DNA from 4 places in the Vibrio sp. M260118 genome. Region 4 is predicted to be linked to each of the others. Evidence: predicted binding sites of a transcription regulator. Region 4 holds the regulator's gene; each other region holds the start of a gene.
The links. The regulator CRP, encoded in region 4, controls carbon source genes, mostly activating them, when cyclic AMP is high. The targets are predictions, from matches to a motif close to TGTGANNNNNNTCACA.
Positions count from the first base shown of each region.

Region 1: QTO00_RS02010 (CTP synthase) is a predicted target of CRP. The motif match lies at 2,296-2,311, and genes of this name have one in related genera.
Region 2: QTO00_RS01130 (glycogen/starch/alpha-glucan phosphorylase) is a predicted target of CRP. The motif match lies at 2,466-2,481, and genes of this name have one in related genera.
Region 3: recB (exodeoxyribonuclease V subunit beta) is a predicted target of CRP. The motif match lies at 3,265-3,280, and genes of this name have one in related genera.

Region 1 covers NZ_JATABG010000014.1:4,296-8,288, reverse strand. The annotation lists gene eno (phosphopyruvate hydratase) at 1-492, opposite strand, end outside; gene QTO00_RS02010 (CTP synthase) at 570-2,210, opposite strand; gene mazG (nucleoside triphosphate pyrophosphohydrolase) at 2,408-3,214, opposite strand; gene relA (GTP diphosphokinase) at 3,511-3,993, opposite strand, start outside.
Region 2 covers NZ_JATABG010000007.1:814-4,806, forward strand. The annotation lists gene malT (HTH-type transcriptional regulator MalT) at 1-2,051, opposite strand, end outside; gene QTO00_RS01130 (glycogen/starch/alpha-glucan phosphorylase) at 2,617-3,993, shown strand, end outside.
Region 3 covers NZ_JATABG010000039.1:9,934-13,926, forward strand. The annotation lists gene recB (exodeoxyribonuclease V subunit beta) at 1-3,166, opposite strand, end outside; partial or broken gene recC (exodeoxyribonuclease V subunit gamma) at 3,440-3,993, opposite strand, start outside.
Region 4 covers NZ_JATABG010000002.1:6,638-10,630, reverse strand. The annotation lists gene QTO00_RS00265 (phosphoribulokinase) at 110-979, shown strand; gene crp (cAMP-activated global transcriptional regulator CRP) at 1,221-1,853, shown strand; gene QTO00_RS00255 (DUF1338 domain-containing protein) at 2,001-2,792, opposite strand; gene astD (succinylglutamate-semialdehyde dehydrogenase) at 2,962-3,993, opposite strand, start outside.

The sequences.
Region 1 (3,993 bases), on a different contig from region 4:
AACGTTGTTGTCTGCGTGCTCACCACCGTTAATGATGTTCATCATTGGTAGAGGCATAGAGAACTGACCAGCAGTACCGTTTAGCTCAGCGATGTGCTCGTATAAAGGCATGCCTTTAGCAGAAGCAGCAGCTTTAGCGTTCGCTAGAGAAACAGCTAGGATTGCGTTAGCACCGAACTTAGATTTGTTTTCAGTACCGTCTAGCTCGATCATTACTGCGTCGATTGCAGCTTGGTCTTTAGCGTCTTTACCAACTAGAGCTTCAGCGATTGCACCGTTTACAGCTTCAACAGCTTTAAGAACACCTTTACCTAGGAAACGAGCTTTGTCGCCGTCACGTAGCTCAAGAGCTTCACGTGAACCAGTTGATGCGCCAGATGGAGCAGCAGCCATACCTACGAAACCGCCTTCTAGGTGTACTTCAGCTTCTACAGTTGGGTTACCACGTGAATCGATGATTTCACGACCTAGAACTTTAACGATCTTAGACATTGAATGTTTCCTTCTCGTTGAATATATAATGTCAAAATTAAAGGCAGTAGCACGACTAACGCTACTGCCCGTATCCTTTACTTCTCAAATTCGCCGCGCTGGAATTGACCAGCCGCTTTTACGAAACCTGCAAATAGTGGGTGACCATCGCGAGGTGTTGAAGTGAATTCCGGATGGAATTGAGCCGCTACAAACCAAGGGTGAGCTGGATTCTCAATCACTTCAACCAGTTTCTTGTCTGCAGACAGACCAGATACTTTCAGACCTGCTTTTTCGATTTGCGGACGAAGATTGTTGTTCACTTCGTAACGGTGGCGGTGACGCTCATGAATTGTCGCACTACCATAAAGTTCACGCGCTTTAGTGCCTTTTTCTAGATGACACAGCTGTGAACCAAGACGCATGGTGCCGCCAAGGTCAGACGCTTCAGTACGTTCTTCAACGTTACCTTCGCCATCTACCCACTCAGTAATCAGACCAACTACAGGGTACTTAGTCTCTTTGTTAAATTCGGTTGAGTGTGCACCTTCCATACCCGCAACGTTACGTGCGTATTCGATCAGTGCCACTTGCATACCTAGACAAATACCTAGGTAAGGTACGTTGTTCTCACGAGCGTATTTTGCCGCCATGATCTTGCCTTCCACACCACGGTCACCGAAGCCACCAGGAACTAGGATTGCGTCAAGACCAGCAAGTGCTTCATCGCCTTTGCTCTCTACATCTTGTGAATCAACGTACTTAATCTTAACGCTTAGACGGTTTTTGAGGCCTGCGTGCTTAAGCGCTTCGTTTACTGATTTGTAAGCATCTGGAAGTTCGATGTACTTACCAACCATACCGATAGTCACTTCAGCAGTAGGGTTCGCTTCTTCGTAAATTACCTGTTCCCATTCTGACAGATTTGCTTCAGGTGCAGTGATACCGAAACGAGAACATACTAGGTCGTCTAAACCTTGAGACTTGATAAGTTGAGGAATCTTGTAGATAGAATCTACGTCCTTCATTGAGATAACCGCTTTTTCTTGAACGTTACAGAAAAGAGCAATCTTTTTACGTTCATTCGCTGGGATCATACGATCCGAGCGACAAACAAGAATATCTGGCTGGATACCAATAGATAGCAACTCTTTAACAGAGTGCTGAGTCGGCTTAGTTTTTACTTCGCCCGCTGCTGCAAGGTAAGGAACCAGTGTCAGGTGCATGAACATCGCGCGCTCACGGCCTAGCTCTACTGCTAGCTGACGAATGGCTTCCATAAATGGCAGTGATTCGATATCACCAACCGTACCACCCACTTCAACGATAGCGACATCATGGCCTTCAGAGCCAGCGATCACGCGATCTTTGATAGCATTAGTGATGTGTGGGATAACCTGAATGGTTGCACCTAGGTAATCACCACGACGCTCTTTACGTAGAACGTCAGCGTAAACACGACCTGCAGTGAAGTTGTTGCGCTTAGTCATCTTGGTGCGAATGAATCGCTCGTAGTGACCAAGGTCAAGGTCAGTTTCAGCGCCATCTTCCGTGACGAACACCTCACCGTGTTGAGTTGGGCTCATAGTGCCTGGGTCAACGTTAATGTAAGGGTCAAGCTTCATCATAGTCACTTTAAGACCACGAGCTTCTAAAATAGCTGCAAGCGATGCTGCTGCAATACCTTTACCTAGAGAGGATACAACCCCGCCAGTAACAAAAATGTAATTTGTCGTCATGTTTAACCTGAAATTGGTTGAATGAGGGAAAATGGATTTCTTCTGGACGGGATATAAATATACCAGAAGCCCTTATCCGCCACAACGTGAAATCTATCACACTGCAATTTTTTATTTTTTGCTTCAAATCAAACTGCATGAACAGAATAAACTCAAATAAAACATAGTTGAGTCAATCTTGTCCCATTTCGCTGTATCTACTTTTCAGACCTGTTCTCTTCACGCTTTATCTGGTTCCAATGCTCATCCAACTCTTGCAATGAACAGTGTTGTAACTGTTTATTTTGCCCGGCAACTCTTCTCTCAACAGCTTGAAAACGGCGCACAAACTTTAAGTTGGCTTTGCTTAAAGCAGATTCTGGATTAACTTGCACATGCCGAGCCAAATTCACTGTTGCAAACAGTAAATCCCCCAGCTCCATTTCCAGATTTTCTGGATTGACATCGACTTGAAGCGCTTCATCCATGACTTCATCTATCTCTTCATGAACTTTGTCAGCAACAGGTCCCAATGAATCCCAATCAAAACCAAATTTAGCGCACTTTTTCTGAATCTTTGTAGCACGCGATAAGGCTGGCAGAGAGCTTGGTATTGAGTCTAGAATACTTTGCTCAGTTTTGCCTACTTGGGCTTTTTCTTTTGCTTTTTCCGCTTCCCAGTTAGCATTGATTTGCTCGTCAGATTCAAACTCAACATCAGAAAAAACATGAGGATGGCGACGAGTCAACTTTTCATTGACCGTTTCAACCACTTCAGAAAAATCAAACAGCTGCTGCTCTTTCGCTAGTTGGCTGTAAAAAATCACTTGGAATAGCAGATCACCAAGCTCTTCTTTCAGGTTTGGCCAATCTCGATTGTGAATCGCATCAACCAATTCATAGGTCTCTTCAATAGTATGTGGGACAATAGTGTCAAAGCTTTGTTTAAGATCCCAAGGGCAACCATTTTCTGGGTCACGAAGCTGCGCCATAATCTGTTCTAACTGTTCAATTGGGTGGCTCATTTTCCTTCTTCCTTTAAATCTTCTATCTAAAGAACTTTAATTCAAATAAAAAGGTGAGCAGCCAAAACTACCCACCCTTTCTAGTTGCTAGACTCAGCAAAGCAATGACGTTTCCTACGCAAAATATCAGTAAATCTAGCAATAGTTGTGACAACTAGCTCTGCACTTTCAGCGAAGAAGATGGATTTTGCTGTGGAAACGCCACCCCCTTTGCTCACTAACCAAGTTGCTTGTCTATAAGATTGGGCGATATAAGTGCAGCGAACGCAGCTAGAAAGCCAAATACGACGTAAAAATTAGCCGAGGCGTTTAACGCTCATGACATCTTTAATCTGCTCAACTCGTTTAGAAACACGCTGGAGAATATCAACATTGTTCACTTCTAAATCAAAGTCCATGATCGACATTTGAGTACGGTAGTCAACGCGACTCTTCATACTGGTCACTTTGATTTTTTCGTTAGCAAACAAGCTGGTGATGTCTTTAAGCAGACCACCACGCTCCATCGCCTCAACTCGCACGGTTAAAATATACGAGCCAACAAAGCCACCGCCCCAGACAGTGTCGATAATCCGTTCAGGTGCATGATGACGTAGTTCTTCTAACTGCTCACAGTCGGCTCTGTGCACTGAGATACCGCGACCTTGAGTAATGTAACCTGCGATCTCATCACCTGGGATTGGCTGACAACATCGAGCTAGATGGGTCATTAGGTTGTCGACACCTTCTACCACAACGGCATCTTTCTTCGGGCGACTCTGCGCTGGCGCTTTGCTTTC
Region 2 (3,993 bases), on a different contig from region 4:
GCTTCTGGACGGACTGTTGTCTCGAGCCACTGCTTAATTGAGTCGAGATCACCACGCGCTTTCCAAAACAGCAGTAAAGAGAGTGAAGCGTTAGCCGTCCAGTCGACATGGTAGGTTGACTGTTTTAGTAGGTGGATTATCTGGTCGATAAACTTGCCTGCTTTGTCTAACTCACCGCGACCTACGGCAATACGCGCTAACATAGAGTAGCTATGTAAGTGCTTACTTTGGCTGTGGTCACCTAGTACGTGGAGGCCTTTGTACGCACACTCTTCTGCTTCATCTGGGCGATTCCAACACCATAGAATTTGCGCACGGATTCTTAATAAGAACTCGTGCAAAGGGATCTGCTGCAGTTGCTGCTCTTCGATAAGCTTAAACGCGTTGTCTTGGATCTCGAATGCGGCTTGAACATAGCCTTGCGCAATCAAGATTTCACTTTGCTGTAGCATCGCCCATAGCGCTTGATGGTAAACCTGATACTGGCGCGCTAATTTTTCAGTTTGCTGCATCATAGGTAATGCGCGGCTGAGATGACCGAGTACGTGGTTAACTTCGCCAATCACAGAGGTTGCGACAATGCGGCTGCGGTACACAGTGCTATCAACTTGGCTCAGTGCCAGCTCTGCGAGTTCAAGAGCTTTCTCTGGTTCGTCTCGGTTAATCGCAACCTGAGCGCGCAGAGCATTAAACTCACCCTGTTCCTTAGTGCTTAGAACAACGTTGAGCTCTTTCATCTTAGCATCAGCTTTAGACAGCAGATCTCCGACATCATTGTATCTATGCTGGCTCTGCGCTAACCAAGCTTGCAACATACATAGTTTCGGCTCGCTGTAGAGCTGTTCTGGTGTTAGGGTGTTGATCGCTTTTTCCAGTGCGATTAGCTCGCCACCGTTAAACATGCTCCAACCGTACAGAGTTAATATGTCTGCGGTAAGTTGACCATTATCTGCTGCTTGAGCGTGACGCAGTGCTTGATGCGGTGAAGAGAGTTTTAACCAAGCGTTGGCTGCGGTTTGGTGTAGTTGCTTCTCTTGTTGAGGAATACGTGCGGTTCGCTCGTGAGCAAGAAACTCTGCGAACAGGTTATGGAAGCGATACCAGTTCTGCTCACCTTCAAGAGGGTGGATAAACAGCCCGAAACGGTTGAGCGATTCAATCATGCTCAGCGCATCTTCTCGTTGGGTTAACTCACTGACCAACTGGTCATTGAAGTGATCGAGTACAGAACACTGGAGCAAGAAAGTACGTGTTTCTTGGTCGAGTAGGTCAAACACCTCTTCCACCAGATAGTCCCAAAGATGGGCATGGTTAAATTGAGAGAAAGATTCTGCTGATTGCGCCAGGGTTTTATGTTGATGCTGTGCTTGCAGCGCGATCAGTTGTAATGCTGAAGGCCAGCCTTCAACGTAGTTACGCAGGTTGTCTGCGGTAGCATCATCTATACCGTCGGTGACGCGTTGATTGAAAAAGCGCGTTGTCTCTTCAGTGTCGAATGCGAGCAACTCATTGCCGATCTCAATCATTAAGTCACGCACTCGTAGGTTGGCTGTGCCAAGTGGTGGTGCTGCACGACTTGTAACCACTAGGGTGATATTGTCTGGCATGTGCTTAAGGAAGAAGCGCATAGCCTCGTGAATTTCATCGTCGGAAATTAGATGGTAGTCATCCAACACGATGTAGCACTCTTGATGGAACTTAGACATCTCAGTAAACACTTCCCCAAATAGAGAAGGCAACGAGGAGAACTGTCGTTTTTCAGCAAGCTTTTGCGAGTTAGGACAGCTTCCGTCGGTGGCTTTGTTCAGCGCTTGGATCAAGTAGTTGATGAAACGAAATGAGTCGTTGTCGTTTTCATCAATGCTATACCAACCCACGTGTGACTTATCAGACAGCCATTGCGCCGCCATAGTTGTTTTACCATAGCCCGCAGGAGAGCGGAAAAGGATCAACTTATAAAACGGTGCTTGCTGGAGGAGATCTAATACTCGTGGTCGCACTATGGCATTGTGCAGGCGAGCAGGGCGAGTTAATTTAGAAGGAATCCACATCTTTATGTCCTCATGCTGTTCCCTTATATAAGGGCCACGTACTCCAAATCCCCCGGTACGTGATTAAGCAATTCGTGTGCAGTTAGATTTGTTGACTAAGATGTTACTTGAGAACAAATCCCGCGTTTATTGATCGACCATGGGTTTTTCGCCTAATTCACACTTTACGGCGAACTACGCCCCATATTTGTGACATTAGTCAACTTTGGCTGGGGTGGGAAATGAGTTTTAGACCATCCTTTGCACCAAATAATATGCAAATTTCATTTATTGATAGTTCTTATTGTGATCCAGTAAGCATATTGTTCAATTGATAAGATTCGATATACACAACTTTAACAGGTTTCGTACTAGGGTAATTACGGTTGATGGTGTGATCCCTATCACTGGTGCTCAGACGAAGTGGAATTTAAATGAGAGTTAGATCACTTAACCCCAGGTAATACGCCCTCTACGCCCTTACTCCTCCTCCCAAAATGGCGAGGATTAGGAGGATGTTTCGCTGTTCATGTCGATGCACGATATGGCACAGATGGATTAGAACCTAATAAGTGAGATTTCTCCAATGAAACCTACTCAACAGAAAACTTTTGACAAAGCAGCATTCCAAGCTGACGTAAAAAAGCACCTTTCAGCTACTTACGCAAAGACTGAAGCAACAGCAACGGCGCGCGAGTGGTACCTAGCTATGGGTAAAGCGTTAGCGGAGCTAACAACTTTTGATTTGCTAGCAACTGAGCAAGACCCAAAAATCAAGCAAGCGAAAAGCGTTAACTACCTATCGCTTGAATTCCTAATCGGCCGCCTAACAGGTAACAACCTGATCAGCATGGGTCTATACGACCAGATTACTGATGCGATGGCTGAGCTTGGTCAAAACCTGACTGACCTTCTAGAAGAAGAGCGTGACCCTTCACTAGGTAACGGTGGTCTAGGTCGTCTAGCAGCATGTTTCATGGATTCATGTGCAGCGCAAGAATTCCCAACTGTAGGTTACGGCCTACACTACGAATACGGTCTATTCAAGCAATCTTTTGAAGAAGGTCGTCAGAAAGAAACACCAGATGCATGGCGTGGTGTAGAAGGTTACCCATGGGAAGTTGCTCGTCCTAAGCTTGCTCAAGAGATCGGTTTCTACGGTCACGTTGAAGTAGTGAATCAGAACGGCAAAGAAGTTCGCAAGTGGGTTCCAGGTATGACAGTTAAGGCGATGCCTTGGGATCTACCAATCGTTGGTTACGAGTCAGACACGGTTTACCCTCTACGTCTTTGGGAATGTCAGGCAATCGCACCATTCTCTTTAGAGAGCTTCAACAACGGTGACTACTTCGAAGCACAGCACGGTCTAATCGATGCGGGTAACATTACTAAAGTTCTTTACCCGAACGACAACCATGAGAAAGGTAAAACTCTGCGCCTAATGCAGCAGTACTTCCACTCAGCAGCTTCAGTGCGCGATATTCTACGTCGTCACGAAGAAGCTGGCTTCACTCTAGCTGACCTACCTAAGCAAGAGACTATTCAGCTTAACGATACGCACCCAACTATCGCGATTCCTGAGCTAATGCGCATCCTTGTTGATGAGAAAGGTCTATCTTGGGATGCCGCGTGGGAAATCAGTGCAAACACGTTTGCATACACTAACCACACTCTACTTCCAGAAGCACTAGAGACATGGCCAGAGTCGCTAATTCAGCGTCTACTTCCTCGTCACATGGAAATCATCTTCGAAATCAACCACCGCTTCCTACAAGAAGTTCGCGCAATGTGGCCTGGTGATGGCGAGAAACAAGCTAAGCTGTCTATCATCGAAGAAGGTTTCAACCGCATGGTTCGCATGGCTAACCTATGTGTAATCGGTTCTTACGCAGTAAACGGCGTAGCGGCACTTCACTCTGAGCTAGTTAAGAAAGATCTATTCCCAGAGTTCCACGAAATGTAC
Region 3 (3,993 bases), on a different contig from region 4:
TAACTCGATTCAATGCAGGCGCGGTCAGTATCTCAATCGGTAGTAAGAACTCCATCTCAACTAAGCGTTGGCTTGGCCCTTTTTGATTAAGCAGTAGTGACTTTCCATCTAGTGGAGTGGCTAAAACAGTATCAATCAACTGCTGTAAAATAGGTAACCAACTCGCGTCTAACTGCTCACTATCGAGCAGTCGAGTGATTACTTCTGTATTGATTTCACTGCTGCTTGGCTCGGTAAATTCCACCTCTTCAAACAGGGTATGAAGGAAAGTACCTGGGCGAGCGCCACGCGGGAAGGTAAAAATGGATTGCTCTGGCTCAATAAGATCCTCTTCATCATGCTCATCAGAAGAGTCGATATCGAGATGCATCAGATCGTTAAACGCATCAGAATTATGATGAGAGCCCTGCTTAACGAGACCTGAGTAACTGGTAATGCGCCAATCTCGGTCAATGGTATTTTGCAGCTCACTCGCGGTAAGCTCTTGCTGCTGTAACTGTTGAGTAACGAATACACTGTCATGCTGCTGCGGTAAATCACATAGCGATACACTTTCAAGCCCATCAACCTGCTGTTGAATCGCGATGGTTAAATCGCTAATACCGCCCTCTTTACCATCTTGTAGTAAGTAACCCATAGCGCTGTGATGAACACCTGTCGGCTCTTTAGTCGAGCGGCCATTTCTGAGCGGCGCAGCGCCAACAAAACAGCCATAAACTGCACGTGTCAGCGCAACATAGATCAGACGTAAGTCTTCGGCTAAGCGCTCTTTGTCAGCTTGGGCAAGTGACGCATCTTGGCCAGTGATATCTAAAATGGTTTTGTCTTCCTGATGATCATAATACTTGGCCTCACTGGCTTCTCGGTAGCTAAGCACAAACGGTAAGAAGACCAGATCGTATTCCAAACCTTTCGATTTGTGGATGGTAACAATCTGCACCAAATTACGCTCTGACTCTAAGCGCTTGATTTGATCGTCGCTACCACCTAAGCCATTTTGCGCATCACTGATCGCTTGTGCTAACCAACGCAGCAACCCATGGTCACTATCGAGTTCTTGGCTTGCTTGCTGAAGTAATTCACCAATGTGCATCAGATCAGTTAGGGCTCGCTCTCCACCCTCTTCCTCAAGCAGACGCTCTGCGATATGTCGCTTACTCATGACGCTACGAAGCATGGGTAAAACACCGCGCTGAGTCCAGAGCTTACGATACTCTTTAAACTCGTTGATCGCGTTTTCCCACTCATTCTCATCGTTATTGAGCTTGTCTAAACTTGCTGCATCAAGAGCAAACATTTCAGAAGCTAAGCTTGCTCGTAGCGCGCGGTCATTCTCTGGGGTCAAAACCGCTTGCAACAAACGTTGAATGTCTTGAGCCACTAATGAAGTAAAGACGCTATCTCTATTGGAAAGATAGACACTGGCAATACCCTGTTTCGCCAAAGCCTCTTTGACCATGCGACCTTCGTTACCCGTTCGAACCAATACCGCGATATCGCCGGCCTGAATCGTATGCTGACCTTTACCATCAACAAGGTACGCTTGCTGGTTTTGCGCAGCTGTAAGAATGGTGTGGATCTGATCCGCTGTCGCTTGCGACATTGCCTCTAAATATTCACCTTTAGGTAGCGGCTTTTCTTCGGCATCTTGCAGCCAATACGTCAGTGCTGGTTGCTTTTGACCATTGATAGTCCAAATGCGCTGCTCGGCATTGGGGCTATAATCGACCGGTAAAAACGGAATGTCGTTGTCGTAGATAAATGGGCTCGAAGGGAGCTGAAAAATCTGGTTTACCGCGCTAACCATATCCGCACTTGAACGCCAGTTAGTGCCCAAAGTGAAGTGCGATGAAACCTGATTACGAGCTTTAATATAGGTGAAAATATCCGCGCCACGGAAGCCGTAAATAGCCTGCTTAGGATCGCCGATCATAAACAGACCACACTCAGGGTTGTTCAAATAGATACGGCTAAAAATACTGTACTGCAGCGGATCGGTATCTTGGAACTCATCGATCATGGCCACTGGGTAGAGAGTTCGAATTCGCTCAGCCAGTAACTCAGCATCATCACTATTAATTGCAGCAGACAAGTTAGTTAGTAAGTCATCAAAAGAGAGCCACTGTTTCTGCTGTTTCGCTTTGGCGAGCATCTCACGACAATGCTCAATCGCGTGGGCTAGTATCGGCGCTTTTAAACTGATAGGCGCAGCTAAGAAGGTTTCAATCGCTGCAAAAACTTGATGCTGCGGCGCGCTGCCTTTAGGTGTTTTGTCAGTAAGCGTGCTCTGAGCAAACTTCTCCAACTTGTCGGGATAGTCATAACCAATGGTTTCTGTTGCTGCCCAAACATTGACCGCTTCGAGCCAAGTCGGTAAAGACTTCTTGCTGTAGCTGCGTTTGTTAACATCGGAGTCGCTAATCAATGCAAAAAAGTCATCTTGAGACTCTCGCCACAGCGCTTTTAACTCATCAATACGCTTTAAGTTCTGCTGATGGAGATCCGCTAAGCTACCACTCATCGCCGCCACAGATAAGCTCAAAGGTGCGCCAGTCAGATAATTAGCCACATCGCGGAGTAAGTCAGATGGCGCATTCCAGATTCGGCGTATTTCGCCAGCTAAATTTATTGGCAGTGGATAGAAATTACGCCGCCAGTAATCGGCAACAATTTGCGCTTTAAGATGACTTTCATCAGTCACGAATTCGTTGTTAAAGCGACTGCCAGATTCAAACGCATTTTGCGTCAACATACGCTGGCAGAAACCATGGATGGTATACACCGCCGCTTCGTCCATTTGCCTCTCCGCTTGCAAAAGGATTTCAGCCGCTTGTTTATGATCGTTCACTTCATCAAGCAGGGGCGCAATCACAGGGTCACTACTTTTCCCTCGGGCAAATGCAAGGCGTGCATCATGAATACGAGCGCGAATACGATCTCTTAGCTCCGCAGTCGCAGCTTCAGTAAAGGTAACCACCAGAATTTGGTCAACCGTCAGTGGAACCTGATGTTTGGTCTCAGTATTGCCGTGACCAAGTAACAACCTTAGGTATAAGCCAGCGATGGTAAATGTCTTACCTGTACCTGCCGATGCTTCGATTAATCGCGCACCATGCAGCGGAAAAGTCATGGCATTAAGCGGAGTTACCATTGACGTTGCTGTCATATAAAATTTGCCCTATTTATGAAAGCCGGAGATCTAAATGTGATCCAGCGTTTAAAATGATTTTAATTAGTATAAATCCCTAAAAAGTTGGGATTTTATGCGATCTTTCTCACGGCAGACTTACCACCTAACCGCTACTATGCGCTCCACATGTTGAGCAACCGATGTTGCAATAGACCAAAAGAATAATGGTCCCTCTGACCTGTGGCCGTACAGCGAACGCCCTACACAATAATGATTTACTGGCGGCCACCTACTTTCTTTCTCGCATCTTTATTCCAAATCTTCACTTGTCTTAGCCTCTAGCCTAGGTGTTTGCAGTACCAATGCTGTCAAGGTACGAACCTGCACAGCTAAATCATCGTTCCAACTTGGCCATATACGCGATATGTAAGCGTTGTTTCCCTCGCCAGCAGCCATAAAGCTATCGTTAAAGGTATCAGCCATTTTCTTCAGTGACTTCTCTTCGTCATCGACCCAGTTCCCTCGGTTAAAGCCTGCTTCAACGCAAGCCAGAGCGGTTCTAGGGAAATAACATAAAGGCTGTGTCATGCCTTGGTAGAACAAGCGAATCAACTCTGAAAGCAGTGAATGAGCATGCGCAGAGTCTGCAATCTCTGGGTAGATAAGATGAACCACGCCCTCTTTGCGGTCATAACCAATCATATGGGTGCGTTTACTCACGCCCATTGCTGACATAGCAAGGTGGTCAATCCAAGCAGAGAGATAATCTTGAGAGCGAATCTTGCCGCTGCGGAAACGAATCAAGCCTGACTGGTAAAACTGTGTCAGCCAACCAGTCAGGTTAACTTTTTTGTCATCGCCCA
Region 4 (3,993 bases):
CAAAACTAGACTTCGCTTATGGATATAGAACTGCATACAGTGTTAGGTAACCAAAGCGTGCTATAGTGGCTTTCGTTTAAAGGAATAAATCACACAGACAAGGTTTGTCATGTCAGCAAAACACCCTATTATTGCGGTCACTGGTTCTTCCGGTGCCGGAACTACAACCACATCAGAAGCGTTCCGTAAGATGTTCAACATGATGAACGTCAAACCCGCTTGGGTTGAGGGGGACAGCTTTCACCGTTTCACTCGCCCTGAAATGGATGTGGAAATCCGTAAAGCTCGCGAACAAGGCCGCCATATCAGCTATTTTGGTCCCCAGGCGAATGATTTTAACGGTTTAGAAGAGTTCTTCCGTAAGTATGGTCAGGAAGGTATCGGGCAGATCCGCCGCTACCTACACACCTTTGATGAGGCGGTCCCATATAACCAAATGCCGGGCACCTTCACGCCATGGCAAGATCTACCAGAAAACTCAGATGTACTTTTTTATGAAGGACTGCATGGTGGTGTGGTTGATGGTGATGTCAACGTATCACAGCATGTCGACTTTCTGATTGGCATGGTTCCTATCGTCAACTTAGAGTGGATTCAAAAGTTTGTTCGCGATACCCGAGACCGAGGTCATTCCCGTGAGGCCGTCATGGACTCCATTGTCCGCTCGATGGATGACTACCTTAACTACATTACGCCACAGTTTTCGCGCACCCATATCAACTTTCAGCGTGTCCCGACAGTGGATACCTCCAACCCGCTTAATGCCAAAGGCATCCCGAGCTTAGATGAGAGCTTTGTCGTCATTCGTCTAAGAGGCATTAAGAATGTCGATTACCCGTACCTGCTCGCGATGATAGATGGCTCGTTTATGTCACGCCATAACACCATAGTTGTGCCGGGAGGAAAGATGAGTTTTGCGATGGAATTAATCGTCCGACCTATCCTTCAACAACTCATCGAAACAGGAAAGATCGGCTAGCACTCGTAGTTAAAACACGATTACTTTTCATACCGTGATCATGTGCACAGTTTTGCGTAGTAAAACCCGGCTCCGACCCGATTAAAATCAAGAAATCGTTTCCGAAAAAGGATACTATTTCTTACCGAAACACAAGTTGGCTTGCAGCATTTGTAAAGTGCTCTTATCCTAGTAAGCCTTGTTTATTGCTTGGCAAAACATGGAAAGTGACAAGCGTACCCTGCAGAGGAAGTGAGATATTATGGTTCTAGGTAAACCTCAAACCGACCCTACATTAGAATGGTTTCTTTCACACTGTCATATTCATAAGTACCCTTCAAAAAGCACGCTGATTCACGCGGGCGAAAAAGCTGAAACGTTGTACTACATCGTTAAAGGCTCTGTTGCGGTTCTTATCAAAGATGAAGAAGGTAAGGAGATGATTCTTTCTTACCTAAACCAAGGTGACTTTATTGGTGAGCTTGGTCTATTCGAAGAAGACCAAGAACGTACAGCATGGGTTCGTGCTAAATCTCCTTGTGAAGTAGCAGAGATCTCATTCAAGAAATTCCGTCAGCTAATTCAAGTAAACCCAGACATCCTAATGCGTCTGTCTGCGCAAATGGCAAGTCGCCTACAAGTGACTAGCCAAAAGGTAGGTGACCTTGCATTCCTAGACGTGACTGGTCGTATTGCTCAAACGCTACTGAACCTGGCGAAGCAACCTGACGCGATGACTCACCCAGATGGCATGCAGATCAAGATTACTCGTCAAGAAATCGGTCAAATCGTTGGCTGTTCTCGTGAAACAGTGGGTCGTATCTTGAAAATGCTAGAAGAGCAGAACCTGATTTCTGCACACGGTAAAACAATCGTAGTATACGGCACGCGTTAAATATCAGTGACTAGTGTTTAGTGCCTAGTTGCTAGAGTAAAAAACACTACGAATATGATTTAAAAGCCACCCAATGTAAGTCGGGTGGCTTTTTGTTGTTTTAGCGATTGGATTACTCAATATCTAGGAACTAGAAACTAGGAACTATTAGCCGTTAGTACTCTCAAAGATCTTATCCGCCGAAGCAGCAACAAAGCCAGGGTAGAGCTCGCCGTTACTCATTGGGTAGCGCTTAGCAAACTCGTAGAAGCCGCCAGGAATAGTCTGGGTACCCTCTATGAAGTCTACTGAAACTTTATCCGCCATTGTCGAAGATTGCTCTAACAGTACCTCTGGAGAGCCTTTCACTTCGCCACCAAACTCATTGATGGTAAAGCCCGATTGACGCAAGTGGTCATTCACTCCTTTCACTTCATCGAAGGCATTTAATTGGTTAACGCTAACCGTAAAGTGATTCGCTCCATAACCATGAGCAGCAAGCCAAGAGGCATACTCGCTCTCTTTAGCTAACGACTGGAAATCAGCATAGCTTAGCTGCCACAAACGCCCGCCATACAAGAACTCATGACCTTTTAGCCTACTGGTGTCCAATTGCTCGACAAGCTTAGCAACGATGGCTTGAAGGCGCTCTGAACACTCTTCAACTTTGAGTTCACTGATGAATACTTTCGGCTGTTTAGGGTCTGGATGCTCATAGTGTTTTGCCACTAGGTTCTTACTCTCAAACAGATAGTCACCACATGGCTTGTAACCAACATCTAAAAAGGGTTGCGCTAAAGTCGCAATGCCTAGAGGCTCAACATTGAAAGTACGCAGAGCGATATGGTCGTTGATCAGCGCCTCATCTTCTTGCAGCAGTTGATGCACTTTTTCTGCAGAGGGACATAAGCGATGAATATAGTCATTCCATAACTGTTGGAATAGAACATCTGGCGTCATAACGCCTCCTTGTAGGGGTTGTTTACGTTGTGAGTTCTGTTGTTATTGTTATAAGAGAGGCTACCTAACCTGACGCTTTTAAACATCGAGTAGATAGCCTTCAACCTGTGACGTTTAAAGCCTCCTCCACTGGGAGGCAAGAAGGGAAAACCCTAAAATCTACTTATAATTATATCTCTATTCCTGGGCTTAAGGTTGCTGGAAGAACGGTCTCTCCCCCTTCCATCGAAGCCATAGGGTAAGCACAGTAATCTGCTGCATAGTAAGCGCTAGGGCGTAAGTTGCCTGATGCACCTGGTCCTCCGAATGGCGCATCACCGCTCGCACCTGTTAATTGGCGATTGCGATTTACGATACCTGCACGAATATGATCAACAAAGTATTCCCACTCACTGTCATCAGTAGAAACTAAGCCAGCCGATAGACCAAAACGAGTATCGTTCGCTAGCTCTACCGCTTTCTCTAAACCTTGATAACGAACCACTTGCAGTAGTGGGCCGAAGTACTCTTCATCTGGCAGCTCAGCAATTGCAGTAACATCTATAATGCCTGGAGTGACAAATGCCGCCTCCCCTGCTTTAGCTTCAACTAAACTCTCACCACCTAGCTGTTGCAGATTCGCTTGTGCTGCAAGGATAAAATCAGCGGCTGCTTTAGAGATCTGAGGGCCCATAAATGGCGCCGGCTCAGCAAATGGCTGATCAACACGAATCTTATTAGTCGCTTCAACAAGCTTGTTCACCAGTAAGTCACCTTTGTCACCGACAGGAACATACAAACGACGTGCACAAGTACAGCGTTGACCGGCACTGATAAACGCAGATTGGATGATGGTATAAACAGTGGCGTCAACTTCGCCATAGTTTTCCGAGATCACCATTGGGTTGTTACCACCCATCTCTAACGCGAGCATTTTGCCCGGTTGACCAGCAAACTGCTTATGCAGAATATGACCTGTGTTCGCACTGCCCGTGAATAGCACGCCATCTAAGCCTTTCGAATCTGCCAGCGCAATGCCTGTTTCCTTAGCGCCCTGAACTAAGTTAATCACCCCTTTTGGTAAACCAACTTGATCCCACAGTTTCATCGCAAACTCACCGGTCAATGGTGTTTGCTCTGAAGGCTTAAACACAACCGTGTTACCCGCAAGTAGCGCAGGAACAATATGGCCGTTTGGTAGATGCCCGGGGAAGTTATATGG